2 regions of the Rhizobium sp. SYY.PMSO genome follow, and region 1 is predicted to be linked to the other one. Evidence: riboswitches for the same ligand, from Rfam matches in the RefSeq annotation. Region 1 holds a riboswitch; the other holds the start of a gene.
The links. A riboswitch is a leader RNA that binds a small molecule or an ion and turns the genes downstream of it on or off. The one in region 1 is predicted to bind cobalamin.

Region 2: another riboswitch for cobalamin. It lies ahead of nrdH (glutaredoxin-like protein NrdH); the one in region 1 lies ahead of ACJJVH_RS08090 (DUF1636 family protein).

What each region holds. Positions count from the first base shown of each region.
Region 1 covers NZ_CP177349.1:1,670,434-1,678,272, reverse strand. The annotation lists gene ACJJVH_RS08110 (FAD/NAD(P)-binding protein) at 1-933, shown strand, start outside; gene ACJJVH_RS08105 (RrF2 family transcriptional regulator) at 1,140-1,607, shown strand; gene ACJJVH_RS08100 (SfnB family sulfur acquisition oxidoreductase) at 1,632-2,843, opposite strand; gene ACJJVH_RS08095 (FAD/NAD(P)-binding protein) at 3,495-4,907, shown strand; cobalamin riboswitch at 5,103-5,320, shown strand; gene ACJJVH_RS08090 (DUF1636 family protein) at 5,428-5,841, shown strand; gene ACJJVH_RS08085 (ABC transporter ATP-binding protein) at 5,851-6,630, shown strand; gene ACJJVH_RS08080 (ABC transporter substrate-binding protein) at 6,651-7,610, shown strand; gene ACJJVH_RS08075 (iron ABC transporter permease) at 7,673-7,839, shown strand, end outside.
Region 2 covers NZ_CP177350.1:787,140-794,978, forward strand. The annotation lists gene ACJJVH_RS22035 (ADP-ribosylglycohydrolase family protein) at 1-232, opposite strand, end outside; gene ACJJVH_RS22040 (carbohydrate ABC transporter permease) at 263-1,096, opposite strand; gene ACJJVH_RS22045 (carbohydrate ABC transporter permease) at 1,093-1,938, opposite strand; gene ACJJVH_RS22050 (ABC transporter substrate-binding protein) at 1,990-3,309, opposite strand; gene ACJJVH_RS22055 (LacI family DNA-binding transcriptional regulator) at 3,331-4,344, opposite strand; cobalamin riboswitch at 4,702-4,920, shown strand; gene nrdH (glutaredoxin-like protein NrdH) at 5,172-5,393, shown strand; gene nrdI (class Ib ribonucleoside-diphosphate reductase assembly flavoprotein NrdI) at 5,405-5,800, shown strand; gene nrdE (class 1b ribonucleoside-diphosphate reductase subunit alpha) at 5,914-7,839, shown strand, end outside.

The DNA of each region.
Region 1 (7,839 bases):
CTGCAGGATGCGCTTGCCGATCATCCGCGCTTCGTTCCGGACCCGACACGGCCGGATGCGCTCACCGCCATCCGCACGAACGATCGCGTCTTGATCGTCGGCAACGGCTTGACCTCAGCCGATGTCATAGCCTCGCTCGAACTGCGCGGTCATCGGGGACCGATTACCGCAATATCCAGACGCGGCTTGCGTTCGCGCGGCCATGCGGCGGTGAAGCAGGAACCGTTCGGCGATTTCGCCGGCCGGCCGTCGAAGACGGCGCTCGATCTGCTGTGTCGCGTTCGGGCCGCGATCCGCAGAGGGGAGCAAGAGGGGCGCAGCTGGCATGCCGTCATCGATCAGGTGAGGGCGCAAGGGCTGCATTTGTGGCAGGCATTGCCCATCGGCGAGCGGCGCCGTCTCGTCAGGCATTTGCGGCCCTTCTGGGATGTGCATCGCTTTCGGGTGGCGCCGCAGGTGGAGGCGTCCAGCGAGCGGGCGATCGCCAATGGCAGGCTTGAGGTACTGGCGGCTTCGGTTGCGGCCGTAACCGCCGCAGGTGGCTTCATTGATTGCACATTGCGGCTCAGCCGGTCGCAACGGCGTGTCGGCAAGCAATTCGATGCGGTCGTCGTTACCACCGGTCCGGGGCATCGCGGCATTCTGCAGTCTCAAGCCTGGATCGATGAGCTGTCGAAGGCCGGATATCTCGCCATGGACGCGGCGAGCCTGGGGTTTGCCTGCGATATGCGATCGCGTGCGCTTGCCGCCGATGGAACGGTTGTGCCGTCCCTGTTCATTTCCGGGCCGTTGGCCCGCGGCACCTTTGGCGAACTCATGGGGTTGCCCGAGGTGGTCGAGCATGCGGTGCTTGTCGCCGAACAGGTGGCCGGCGCGATTGCCGACCGCAAAGGGGACGAAGGGAAAGCATGTTTGGATAGTAGCGCCGCCTGAATCCAAGAAAAGCCGCAAATTCGTTGCTTAGACGATACAATTGCCTAAATTTACTCATATAAACTATACAATTTGTGAGTTACTGTCTTGTTCGCAACGGGTTGCGGGATTACTTCGGCAATCCATGCTGGCGAGACCGGCCGGTTGGCTCTCCTTTGAGCCATGCCGGGTTTTCAATAATCGACTTTGCAGTAAAGCGGACGGCGATGCTTACGAAAAAAGGAAAATACGGACTGAAGGCGCTGGTGGATCTCGCCCGCCTCGGCCCTGGCGAGACAGCGTTCATCAACGATATCGCGTTGCGCAACAATATTCCGAAGAAGTTTCTCGATACCATCCTGCTCGAATTGCGAAATGCTGGCGTCCTGCGCTCGAAGAAGGGACCGGGTGGCGGTTATTCGCTCTCGCGTCCGGCATCGGAAATCCGCATCGGCCATGTCATTCGTACCCTGGACGGCCCGCTGGCGCCGATTCGCTGTGCCAGCCGCACGGCCTACGAAGCCTGCGACGACTGTTCCGATCCGGAGCGCTGTCAGGTACGGCGTTCCATGACGGAGGTGCGCGACGCGATTGCCGAGATTCTCGACAACATGTCGTTGGAACAGTTCGTTGCCGGCGGTTCCGACATCGGTCTTCCGGAACGGGAAGACCGCCGCGCTTCGCAGATCGGCTGATCGCTTCCCCGCTTCAGCCGCCGGTCAGAGCAGCGAGCTCTTCGGCGGCTTTACGCCGTTGAGATGGTAATTGCCGACGATGGTGTGTGTGCGCCGCGCGGAATCACGCAGCGTGTGAATTCGGGCATTGCGCCAATGGCGATCGAGGTTGAGCCCGATACGGGCCGACATCATGCCGGCAAGATCAAACAGCGCATTGGCTGCTTCCATCGCGATATCGGCCGTAACCGTCACGGCTGCCGCGACAGACAGTGCGGCATCGACGACGTGATCCTCGGTGAGATTGATCTGGGCGGCGTCGATCCTGCTGCCGGCGCGCTCCACGATGGCTGTCGCCGCTTCGATCCGGATGGCAATCCCGCCGATCCTCGTGACGGTCAGCGGGTCGTCCGCGGCCCGCTCGAAACCACCGTCAGCCGATGGCTGCGACTTTACGAACGCCATGGCCGCCGCCAGCGCGGACCGGGCGATGCCGAGGCTGATGCCGGCATGGGTAAGCTGGTTCACGCAATCGATCACCGTTGGCTGGGCCAGCTTGTCGCGATGCAGGAGCACGGCATCGGCATTGAGGTAGACATCGTGCAGAATGGTCGTGCCGTCTCCAGACGTTCTCTGGCCAAAGCCATCCCAATCGTCGATGATCTGGATGCCTTCGGTATTCCTGGGCACGACGGCTGCCACGAGTTTCTTGCGGTCGTCCGGAACGAACAGGGCAATCCAGTCCGAAAACAGAATGCTGGCGGAAGGCGAGCTTCGGCCGCTGAGGCGAAAGCCGCGCCCGTTCGATGTCAGATGCAGCGCATTTTGATCGGTTCCGCCGATGCCGGGTTCGGAAAAGACGCCACAGAATCGGTCGCCTATGATGGCCCGGTCAAAAAGGAAGGCTCGCTGATCCTCGCCTCCGCCGATCCGCACCGCCTCCAGCACATGAAAATGCGTCTGCAGTATCTGCGCGAGGGAAGGGTCCGCCTCCGCCAGAATGGCAATGACCTCGGCAAGAACGCAGTTTGAAATATCGATGCCGCCATGCTCCGAAGGTACGGAAATTCCGAGCAGGCCCGATTGGGACAGGGCCTCGACCTCATCGTAGGGCAAGATGCGGTTGATGTCGCGATCGCTTGCCTGCTGTGCGAAACCGGTTGCGAGCGAACGTGCGATATCGAGCGCTTCCTCTTCGCTTTGAATAGGATGCGCGGGCTGCCTGACGTGTTCGTGCAACTGTGAAACAGTTCCCATTCACCACTCCTCGGCCAGCTCCAGGTCGATTGTCCCTGCTTATTCGATCCGCGCTTCTTTCAGCATAATAGGTGGAGAATGCAAAAATTGTAAGCGCGCAGCCGAGACGCCGTGGCCGGGCAGAAGACCTGCCTTTGGTCGTTTACCGGTTGTAACGCCGCCGAAAGCGGCTCGGGATGCCGCCTTTCGGGGTCGTTGAACTTCTGTTTCCCTGACGCGGATCGAAGATGCGCCACGCGGAAAAGCAGAGCCTCCGCGACATCTCTTCGCCGCAGCATCTTCGACCTTGTTTCGCTCCGATAAGAAAGCACTTGCTAGAGGCGCATTTTCGCGCTTTCATATACGACTAAATAAGTAGACAATGGCAACATCCCGCCGCCCGATAGCTTTTGCGAAGCAGTTCCGTGGCGGCCGATTGCAGGCATCCGGCATTGGATCGGAGTTGGATCTGCGTATCGCATCTTTCTTTCAGCGGAGGGAATTCCCGATTGAAGGAATGCGTCGAGTTGAGAACCGAAGCGGTTTCCGTGCGTTCTGTCAGCCCTCGTGTATCGGCTGCCGGCATCCGAAATCGGAGTTCGTGTTTCTGGGCCTGTAAACGTGTAGCCCCAAGAAAGGTATGATCGACCACCTCTCGCCCCAGGAGTTGATATGACGGTTCAGGGATTCTTTTCCGCCAGGACAAATGCGGCGCAGCCTTACGCGATGCCGCGCATCGCCGTGGTCGGGCGTGGCTTTTCCGGCATGATGATGGCGATCGCCCTAATGAAAGCAGTGCGGTTTCCCTTCCATCTGCAGCTTTTCGATCCCAATTCCAGCGTCAGCGGCGGTCAGGCGCTGGCTTCCGGGCATAGCAGCGAGATCCTCAACAGCCGCGTTCGCGACCTTTCGGTTTCGGCCGGCGATCCGGACGATTTCAATCAATGGCTTTGCGGCAATGCTCCTTTCCGGAGCGCCGTTCCCGCCGCCATCCCCGGCTTCCTGCAGATCTTCGTGCCGAAGAGCATTTTCAGCGACTACGTCTATCAGCGCTTTTCTGAAGCGTTTTCGTCGCGGCGCGACGTTGCGGTGCAAGTCAGTAGCGAGATGGTTTTCGGGATTCGCCGTGTGCGCGGCGGTCGCTTCGTGGTGGAAAGCGATGGCGCCGCCAATGCGCCGTTCGACATGGTGGTGCTGGCGACCGGCTACGGCGTCACCGATCAGGAATCCCAGGCCGGCGATCTCGCGAATGTCCCGACCACCGTGCGCGCGCGCCGTCTCGTATCGCGTCCGCATACGATCCTGCTCGGCAGCGGACTGCGCGTCGTCGATCGGCTGCTGCAGATGCGGGAAAGCGGCTATACGGGGCAGATCACCATAGTCTCGCGGCGCGGCTTCCTGCCTCAGAGCCACACGCGGAACAATGCCGATCCCGTCTTCCCCGCCGATGAGATGCCCGGCAAGCTCAGCGAAATCGTTCGCTTTGTCCGCAAGGCTTGCGGCGAGGCGGAAACAAACGGCCAGAGCTGGCAATCCGTCATGAACGGCTTGCGCAAGCATGCGCGGTCGCTGTGGCGTTCCTTGCCGGCCAGCCAGAAGCAGCAGTTCAACCGGCATCTCAGGGCGCTCTATGACAGCCACCGCAACCGGCTGCCCGAGGCGCTGCATGTTCGCCTGAAGCAGGAACTGGCCGAGGGCAATACCCTGCTGCGGCGCGGTCATTTCATCCGGCGCACGCCGACCGGGCTGATCCTGAAGCCTGCAGGCCGGCAAGAGACGGAACAGCTCTATGCCGACGATGTCATCGACTGTCGATGCCAGGCGCCCGATCTGAATGCTCCATTGCTGCGGAGCCTGATCGACACCGGTCTCGCTGTGCCGGATGAACTGGGTCTCGGTCTTGCCGTCGAGGCGACGGGCGCGCTCGAGGTGAATGGGCGCACGACGGAAGGGCTCTTCGCCATCGGCCCCCTGGGGCTGGGCAGTCTTCCCGACATCGATCTGGTGCCGGAAATCGTGACGCAGGCCTATGCGGCAGCGGAAAGCGTCGCGGAGCGCTTCCATCCGCAATGCAAGGCAGTCTAGCAGCTCCGCCTTTCTCCTTGAGGTGATAAGGGCAGAGATCATTCATCGTTTCCATTGGAGGTGCTATCGAACGGCGGGAAAATAGCGGCTTGCCAATAGTTATGTAATAACGTAACAAATTGCCACTCCCAATGTCGAACCCAAGGACAAGCGAAAGCGCCCATGACATCGCCGTTGCCCGATTCCGCTTTCTATGAGATGAATAGCCTTGATGGTGCCGCCTTCGGATCGATCCTGCTGGCGGCTGAAAAGGGAACACGGTGCGGATTACCCATCAGGGGCCAAAACCGTGGCTGCCCCCGCAACTGTAAGCGGAGAGCGCGTTCGCAGCATGCCACTGGCTTTATGCCGGGAAGGCGCGAACGGGTTGTGACCCGCGAGCCAGGAGACCTGCCATCGACGATATCAACCGCAACGGACGGGGTGATCCGATGGAAAATCAGTGGTTGGGCGGGGACGCCGTTGCGTCCGTTGGCCCTATCTTGACTTTGCCTCCGGCGAATTCTCCGGGAGGCATTTCATGGACAAGGAAAAAGAGGCGACGCACCGGATTACCGTGTGCACGAACTGCCGTCATGTCGGCAAGCCGTGCCGGCCCGGTCTCGATCTCCTGAGGCATCTGCAAGCCGCCATTTCTCAGGCGGGTGCGATGCTTTCCGACGATTTCAGCCTTGAAGGCAGTGTCTGCATGGCAGGCTGCGAACGGCCCTGCACGGTCGCTTTTCAGGCGACGGCAAAGGCGACGTACCTCTTCGGCGACATAGAGGACGCTGCCGATATCGGCGCGCTCGTTTCCTTCGCGCGGCTGTATCGGGATCGCCCCGATGGGCTGACGCGCGAAAGCGAGCGGCCGCGAGCGCTCAGCGGCAAGACCCTGGCGCGCATCCCGGCGGCCATTGTTTCGGCGGAACGCCGATCGGTCGCGCTGCAATAGGAGCCGATCATGTCCGAACGAAGCGCGCGATTGGACGCCGACGGCGTCACCTGGGGCCCACAGAAGGGCATGCCGATCATCAGCGGCATCAATCTGTCCGTCGAAGCCGGCGCCCGGCTGGCCATTATCGGTCCGAACGGGGCGGGCAAATCGACGCTGTTGCGTTGCCTCTATCGCGGCGTCAAGCCGCAGCGGGGCGTGGTGAGGCTCGATGGCGTCGATCTCTGGTCCATCGGTCCGAAAGAAGCGGCGCAACGGATTGCCGTCGTCCCGCAGGAGACGCCGGGAGATTTTCCCTTCAGCGTGCGCGATGTCGTGCTGATGGGGCGCATTCCGCATCGCAAAGGCATGGCGCGCTGGAGCGACCGGGATCACGACGTCACGACCAGGGCTCTCGCACGCCTGGAGCTGGAGCCTCTGGCGCTTCGTCAGTTCGCGTCGCTGTCGGGCGGCGAAAAGCAGCGGGCGCTGATTGCCCGCGCATTGGCGCAGGAGCCCGAACTCATCGTTCTCGATGAGCCGACAAACCACCTCGATATCCGGCACCAGCTCGAGATTCTCGAGCTTCTGAAGGGGGTGGGGCCGACGATCATCACGACGCTGCACGACATCAACCTTGCCGCAGACTTTGCGACCCATGTCGCCGTTCTCGATTGCGGCCGGCTCACGGGGCATGGCGAGCCGGCCGAGGTCCTGACGGTGGAGCACGTATCGAACGCATTCCGTGTCGGCGCCCGCCTTCATCCGGCCGACAGCGGTCCGCAACGTTTTTCCTTTTCCCTTCGATAATCCGATCATTGGAGCCCTTCATGTTTTCCCGCATATCCTTCTCTGCCGTGGCCTTGCTCGCTGGAAGCCTGCTTGCGGGCGCGGCCCTTGCCGAGCCCGTCACCATTCGCAGCTGCAATCGCGACGTGACTTTCGACAAGGCGCCCGAGCGCGCCGTCTCGAACGACGTCAATCTGACCGAAATGATGCTGGCGCTGAAACTTCAGGATCGCATGGTCGGCTACACCGGCGTTTCCGGCTGGAAGACGCTGGACGAGAAGCTGCGCGAGGGTGTCAGGGAACTGCCGGAACTGTCTCCGAAATATCCGAGCAAGGAGGTGCTGCTCGGCGCCAATGCGGATTTCTATTTCGCCGGCTGGAATTACGGCATGAAGGTCGGGGGCGAGGTGACGCCGGAGACCCTGGCGCCCCTCGGCATCAAGGTTTACGAGCTGACGGAATCCTGCATCTTCGTCATGCAGAAGAACAAACCGACTATGGACGACATGTTCGTCGATCTCCTTAATCTCGGCAGGATCTTCCGCGTCGAGGACAGAGCGCAGGCGCTGGTTGCCGGCTACCGCAAGCAACTCGGCGAGATTCAGGCGAAGATCGGTCACATCGACAAGCCGACGCGCGTTTTCGTCTATGATTCCGGTGAGGAGAAGCCATTCACATCGGGCCGCTATGGCATCCCGACGGCCATGATCGAGGCCGCCGGCGGCGTAAACGTCATGGACGATGTCGAGAAGAGCTGGACGGAAGTCTCCTGGGAGCCGGTCATCGAGAAAAACCCGGAAGTCATCGTCATCGTCGATTATGGCCAGGTGACCGCCGCGCAGAAGATCGCTTTCCTTAAGGGCAACCCGGCCTTCAAGAATATCGATGCCGTGAAGAACGATCGTTTCGTCGTGTTGCCCTATGTGGAGGCGACCCCGGGCCCGCGCAACATCGAGGCCATCGCCGCCCTGGCGAAGGCTCTCCACCCGAACGCGATGTGATTATCGATAATGCCGATCCGTCCAATCCATCATTGGGCGGATCTCCTTCTCAAGATTCGAGCATGCGCCTCAACCTCTCCATCCTCATTCCCTTGCTTGCCATAGGCTTCATCCTGTCGATCACCGCCGGGGTGTCGCTCGGCTCGGCATCCATTCCGTTTTCCACCGTCTGGTCGATCGTCGGCAACAAGCTGCACGCCGGCACTTTTCCGGTCACATGGTCCGGCGG
Region 2 (7,839 bases), on a different replicon from region 1:
TGATGCCGTAATCCTCAAGGGCGCGGATGAAGGTGAAGGTGCCGGCGACATCGTCGTCGGTGACGACCAGCGGCTGGTTCAGGCGTTCATGCACGTAATACTCGATGGGCCCGAGCTCCTCCATGATCTTCTGGTAGGTCCATCCCTCGAAAGGGCGGCCCAGATAGACGCCGATGAGCTTGCCCAGCACGCCAGCATAGACACGTTCGAGATAGTCGTTCGGAAGCTGCATTGCTCACTCCATATAGTCGGGAAAAATCGTTCAGCCTTTGACGGAGCCGCCGGCCATGCCTTCGATGAAGCGCTTCTGCATGAAGACGAAAAGCGCGACGACCGGCACGACGATGATGAGGGCTGCGGCCATGATCTCGCCCCAGTCGGAGCTGTACTGGCCGGAGAGCAGGAAGAAGGCGATGACGGCCGTCATGTTCTCCTGCTTTTGCAGGAATGTCGTGGCGATCAGGAATTCGTTCCACGAATTCAGACCGATGATCAGCGCCACGGTGAGGATGCCGGGCGAAACGATCGGCAGCATGACCCGCCAGAAGACCTGCCAGTGCGTGGCGCCGTCGACGATCGCCGCTTCCTCCAGCTCCTTCGGAACCGCAAGGAAATAGGTTCTGAGCAGCATGACGGCGAAGGGGCTGTAGAGCGCGGTATAGATTAGCGCCACACCGAAGACGTTGTTGATCAGGCCAAGTTTTGCGAAGCCGAAATAGAGCGGGAAGATGTAGAGCTGGATCGGCGCCGTTGTGGTGGCGAGAAGATAGAATGTGAAGATCTTCCAGCTTTTGATCTTTCGGCGCGCGATCACATAGGCCGTCAGCGATGAGGTCGTGCAGACGAGCGCGATGGTCGTGCCGGATATCATCAGCGAGTTGATGAACGTCTTCGAGAACTTCGCGTGATTCCAGGCATTGGCAAAATTCTGCCAGCGGATCGGCTGCGGCAGGCCGAGCGGATTCTGCACGATCTGGGCCGCCGGTTTCAGCGAGTTCAGCACCAGAAGGGCGATCGGGAAGAGCGCGATGAAGGCGAAGATGCCGAGAAGGATGTAGCAGACCCAGAGGGTCAGACGGCTTTCCACGAGCCTCATTGCTCGCCCTCCCTGGTCTGGATGCGAACATAGAAGAAGGTCCCGACGAGCCCGAAGAGGCTGATGACGAGCGCCGCCGCTGCCGCCTGTCCGACGTTCAGGTCATAGAACGCCTTGCGGTAGGCGAGCGTCGAAAGCAGCTCGCTCGAGAAGGCAGGCCCGCCCTGCGTGAGGATGTAGACGAAATCGAAGGCGAGGAAGGACCAGATGACGGTCATGATCATCATCAGCGTAATGGTTGGCCGGATGCCGGGCAGCAGTACGTAGCGCATCATCTGGAAATAGGTCGCGCCTTCGATGCGGGCGGCCTCGATCTGCTCCTGCGGCACTTGCCGGAGTGCGGCAAAGAAGATGACGCAGAGAAACCCCCACCAGTGCCAGAGGTCGACGGTTGCGACACCGAAGATCGCGATCGGCGGCTGGGTCAGCGGATTGGGAATCGGCATCCCGTATTTCTTGAGAACGCCGAAGACCCCCGTCACCGGGCTGTAGATCATGCCCTGCCAGATACGCGCCGTGATCGCGGTCGCGATGACGACGGGCAGGAAATAGACGACCTGGAAGAAATTGCTGCCACGGCGCACGATCAGCAGCATCGATGCGGCCAGCAACCCCATCAGGATCGGCACGATCAGGAAGACTGCCGTCCAGATGATGTTGTTGCCGAGCGCCAGCCAGAAGACGCGATCGTCGGCAAGCGCGCGAAAATTGTCGAAGCCGGCAAAGGTCGGCGACGATATGCCGTCCCAATTGCAGAAGGCGAGCGCCACCGTCAGCAAAGCGGGAACGAGGACGATGATGACATTGATGACCATCGTCGGAACGAGATAGAGTCGGTGCATAATATCCTCCGGGGCAGGACGGCGCTTTCAACGCCGTCCTGCTGCGGCTTTTCAGGCGCGGGGCGGAACTGCCGGCGCCTTGCCGGCGTCGCGTTCCTGCTTGAAGGTCTCGTCGAGCTTCTTGAGGAAGTCTGCCGATTTCGTTTTCTTGAGCCAGACCTCCTCCATGCCGCTGACCAGATAGGTGTCCGTGGCAGGCGGAAGGAAGGTCCACGTCGTATAGCCGTATTTGCCTGCGGAGACGGCGGTCGCCAGCTCCTTCATGGCATCCTCGTAGAGCGGCAGTACCTTGTCGGAGAGCTTGACCTTGGAGAGATCGGCCAGCGGCAGGTTCCATTCGCCCTGCCAGGCCGAGTTGATCTTGCTGTAGTAGTCGTCGGTGAATATGTAGTCGAGAACGGCGGCGGCGCCGTCGGCATTGGCGGACTTGGCATTGATCGACAGCGTCGAGCCGATGCCGAGAGCGAAGATCGGGTCGCCTTTCTCGCTGGGGAAGCCGACGAAGCCGGGTTCCGCATTGTTTTGCGGGAAATAGGTCTGGACGTTGGTGAAATTCCAGGTGCCGGTCGGCGCCATGCCGGCCTGGCCGCTGGCGATCTGAGCAAAGGCCTGCTCGAGCGTCAGCGAGAAATAGTTGTCGCCGAAATAGCCCTTGTCCCACCACTCGGCGAGCTTGTCGATCGAGTGGACGAAGGCGGGATCGGTCCACGGAATGGCGCCCGTCAGCGCCTTGTAGACATTCTCCGGTCCCGCGATGGAGTTGAAGGCGATCGAGACATAGTGCTCGTTGGCCGGGCGCCAGTCGGCGTTGCCCGCGCCGAATGGCGTCAGACCGTTGGCCTTCATCTCGTCGGCGAGCGCTTCGAAATCCGATATCGTCGTCGGCACCTTCCATTTGTTCTGGTCGAACAATGTCTTGTTGTAGAAGAGGCCGAGCGTCTCGTAGGTCTTCGCCAGGGCGTAGAGTTTGCCGTTGTAGCGGCCGAGATCGAGGAAGAGCGGCAGCAGGCGCTCGTTCCAGCCATATTTCTTGGCATAGTCGTCGAGCGGCAGAAGCTGGCCGGCCTGGGCCATGGCAGCGACATAGCTCGGACCCGCCGTGAAGACGACGTCGGGACCCGTTCCCGCGAGCATGGCGACACGCAATTGCTTGTCGAGATCGGAGCCGCGGAAATCGATGCTCAAGAGCTCATCGGGATGAGCGGCATTGAATGGGTCGATCAGGATGTTCTTGAGGTTGTCCTGGTTTTCCGGCGAGGCGGATTCATACCAGAAGGATATGGGTTTCTGATCCGCCGCGAATGCGAAGCGGGACATGAGCGGCAAGGTGGCCAGGCCGAGGCCTGCCTTCAAAACGGTACGTCTGCGCATAGGTCTCCTCCAATTTTGCTTTTATTCGTTGCTTGTTGAGCCCCTGACGACCAGGTCGAAGGGCATTTCGACGGCGGTTCCGGCGCCGGTCTTCTCTCCGCGCAGGCGATCCATCAGCGTCTGCGCGGCGCGTTCTCCCATTTTCCATTGAAACTGCGCGACCGTGGTCAGCGTCGGGGTAACGAGCTTGGCGGCGGAAATGTCGTCGAAGCCGACGACGGCAATGTCCTCGGGTATGCGGATGCCGCGCTCGCGAAGCGATTGCATGACGCCGATCGCCATCAGGTCATTCGCCGCAAAGATGGCCGTTGGACGAAAGTCGCCGCCGAGAATGCTTTCGGCCGCGCGGATACCGCCCATCTCGGAAAATTCGTCGTCGATGACGACGTGACCGGGATGTCCGAGCTTTGCAATTGCCGAGCGGTATCCTTCGATCCGATGGGCCTGCGGGCCGCCGCGACCGGCGACGAGCGCGATGCGGACATGGCCGAGGCCGAGCAGATATTCCGTCATTGCCTGCGCGGCTGCGCGGCTGTCGACATAGATATCGTCGACCGGGATGAGGCCGCCGCGCTTCTTGGACGATTCGATGCGCACCACGGGAACGCCCGCCTCGACCAAAGGATTAAAATCCTTGGCTTTCAGCGTGAAGAAGACGCCGATCACGCCATCGACGCGCCCCTGCCTTGCCCAATCGAGGAAATGGCGTTCGCGCTCCGGAGTGCCATCGGTATTGACCGTGATCACATCGTAACTCAGCCCGTCGGCGACCGATTGTATGCCGCGAATCAGCGACGGGTAGAACGGGTTGGTGATATCGGGCACGATGCAGGCAATGGTCATCGAACGGCTCGTCTTGAGCGCCTGCGCGAAACGGTTGGGCACGTAGCCGAGATCCTTCGCCGCCTTGGTGATGCGCTCCCAGGTCTCCGCGGGGATCGATCCGCCGCCGCCGCTCAGCACCATGGAAACGGTGGCTTGGGAGACCCCGGCCGCCTTTGCGACATCCTTCTGCGTTGCTCGGCTGTTCGTCATTGCTCGATCACTTATACGTATTAGTTATACGTATTAATAAAAAGCGGATTGCTGGATGTCAAGCTGCGCATTTGCTTTCGCGAGTGGGCAATCGGCTGCGGAAACGGTTTGGCGGAGAAGCGCGTCTCGAACCCACTTGGTGGGCCGGCATGTCACGCGATTTCAGGCGTCTTGCTGCGCCATACGGTGCCGCCTCACAGTTCTGGCGGTTCAGGCGGAGAGCCGGGATCGGCATATTGATGCAGCGCGACGCGCGTCCCAGCTATCCTGTAGGCGTCACGCGAAATTATCTGTGCGTATCGACACCGAAATTAACCGGAAGCCATCGAAGCGGTTGACGTAATTTTAACCGGGACTACTATATATAGTGTTCGAGGTTCCTCTGATTCGCAAGAATTGGAGGCTAAGATGGGAATCCGGTCGGCAAGCATGACGTTTGTCAAGCCGGAGCTGCCCCCGCAACTGTGAGCGGCGAGCATTCGTTCTGTAATGCCACTGAGGCCATGTGTCTTGGGAAGGCGAGGCGAATGCGGCGACCCGCAAGCCAGGAGACCTGCCTCGAGCAATAGCGTCCACGGGCGGGGTGTCCGGCTGGCGAGCGATGGTCCATGCGGCGTGATAGCCGTCATCGCTTCCCTGAAAGCCTCGCCAAAACTGCTTCGGGGTGAGGTCCAATGTTCTTGAATATCCACAATCGTCCGCGCGAGTGACGGTCGCTTAAGCGCCCGGCCGCCGGTTGGGCGCGCCTTCAGTTTTTCATCCCGCCAAGCGGGCATCGGTCCGGTGCCCGAGCGAATTTTCATGCCCATCATATACGAGGATATCCCATGAGCATTACCGTCTACAGCAAGCCCGCCTGCGTCCAATGCACCGCCACGACCCGCGCTCTCGATCGCCAGGGCATCGACTATACGATCGTCGACGTATCCACCGACAGCGCCGCCTATGAGCTGGTGCAGGGTCTCGGCTATCGCCAGGTTCCGGTTGTCGTTGCCGGCGAGCTGCATTGGGCCGGTTTCCGTCCCGACATGATCAGCGCTCTCGCCTGAGGAGCTTGGCGATGGGCGAGATCGTCTATTTCTCCAGCCGGTCGGAAAATACCCATCGCTTCGTTGAAAAGCTTGCATTGCCGGCCGGCCGCATTCCGCTTGCGGCGGGAGAGGCGTTTCGCGCGGTTGCCCCATACGTCCTCATCGTCCCGACCTATTGCGGCGAAGGAGGCAAGGGCGCGGTGCCCAAGCAGGTGATCCGCTTCCTCAACGACGCGGGCAACCGTTCGAATATCCGCGGGGTCATAGCCGCGGGCAACAGCAACTTCGGCGCGACCTTCGGGATCGCCGGCGACATCATCTCCACCAAATGCCAGGTGCCTTACCTCTATCGGTTCGAGCTCCTGGGAACGGATGAGGATGTCGCCAATGTCAGACACGGATTGGAACGATTTTGGACACGCTAAGCTCTTCTCTGACGCGGGACGCGGGCGAAAAGCCGCCTCACGCTTTTTCCCATCCCGCCGGCGACCGGCCGGCCAAGGCGGAAACGGCGCTGGACTATCACGCCCTCAACGCCATGCTGAACCTCTATGACGATCAGGGCAGGATCCAGCTCGACAAGGACCGCATGGCGGCCAAGCAGTACTTCCTCCAGCACGTCAACCAGAACACGGTCTTCTTTCATAACCTCAGAGAGAAGCTCGATTATCTGGTGACGGAAGGCTATTATGAGCAGGAAGTGCTCGACCACTATTCCTTCAACTTCGTGCGCGATCTCTTCGACCACGCCTATGCGAAGAAGTTCCGTTTCCCCACCTTCCTCGGCGCCTTCAAATATTACACCAGCTATACGCTGAAGACGTTTGACGGGAAGCGCTATCTGGAACGCTACGAGGATCGCGTCTGCATGGTGGCGATGGCGCTGGCGCGCGGCAACGAGCAGCTTGCCCGCGATCTGGTCGACGAGATCATCTCCGGACGCTTCCAGCCGGCCACGCCGACTTTCCTGAACGCGGGCAAGAAGCAGCGCGGCGAGCTGGTCTCCTGCTTCCTGCTGCGTGTCGAAGACAATATGGAATCGATCGGCCGGGCCATCAATTCGGCGCTGCAGCTGTCGAAGCGCGGCGGCGGCGTGGCTCTTTCCCTCACCAACATCCGCGAGGCCGGCGCGCCGATCAAGCATATCGAAAACCAGTCGTCGGGCATCATCCCGGTGATGAAACTGCTGGAAGACTCCTTCTCCTATGCCAATCAGCTCGGCGCCAGGCAGGGTGCGGGTGCCGTCTATCTGAACGCCCACCATCCCGATATCATGCGCTTCCTCGATACCAAGCGCGAGAACGCCGACGAGAAGATCCGTATCAAGACCCTGTCGCTCGGCGTCGTCATTCCCGACATCACATTCGAACTCGCGAAGAACAACGAGGATATGTACCTGTTCTCGCCCTATGACGTGGAGCGCGTCTACGGCATGCCGTTTACCGAAATCTCTGTCACTGAAAAGTACCGCGAGATGGTGGCCGACAGCCGCATTCGCAAGAAGAAGATCAAGGCGCGCGAATTCTTCCAGGTGATCGCCGAAATCCAGTTCGAAAGCGGCTACCCCTACATCATGTTCGAAGACACGGTGAACCGTGCCAATCCGATCGCCGGCCGCATCACCATGAGCAATCTCTGCTCGGAGATTCTGCAGGTCAGCGAGGCCAGCGAATATGGCGACGACCTCTCCTACACGCATATGGGTAAGGATATCTCCTGCAACCTCGGCTCGCTCAACATCGCCGCCGCGATGGACAGCCCCGATTTCGGCAAGACGATCGAGATGTCGATCCGGGCGCTGACGGCGGTTTCCGACATGAGCCATATCTCCTCCGTGCCATCGATCGAGAAGGGCAACGACGAAAGCCACGCCATCGGCCTCGGTCAGATGAACCTGCACGGCTATCTCGCCCGCGAGCGCATTTTCTACGGCTCGGAGGAAGGCGTCGATTTCACCAATATCTATTTCTACACCGTGACCTACCACGCCATTCGCGCCTCCAACCGGCTTGCGGTCGAACGCGGGCAGAGCTTCAAGGGCTTCGAGAACTCGAAATATGCTTCGGGAGAGTATTTCGACAAATATACCGGGCAGGAGTGGAAACCGGCGACCGAGCGCGTGGCCGGCATCTTCGAAAAGGCCGGTATCGCCATCCCGACCCAGGAGGACTGGCTCGAATTGAAGCAGGCCGTCATGGAAGGCGGCCTCTACAACCAGAACCTGCAGGCCGTGCCGCCGACGGGCTCGATCTCCTACATCAACCACTCGACCTCCTCGATCCACCCGATCGTTTCGAAGATCGAGATCCGCAAGGAAGGCAAGATCGGCCGCGTCTATTATCCGGCGGCCTTCATGACCAACGACAATCTCGATTATTATCAGGATGCCTACGAGATCGGCCCGGAAAAGATCATCGACACCTATGCGGCGGCTACCCGGCATGTCGACCAGGGCTTGTCGCTG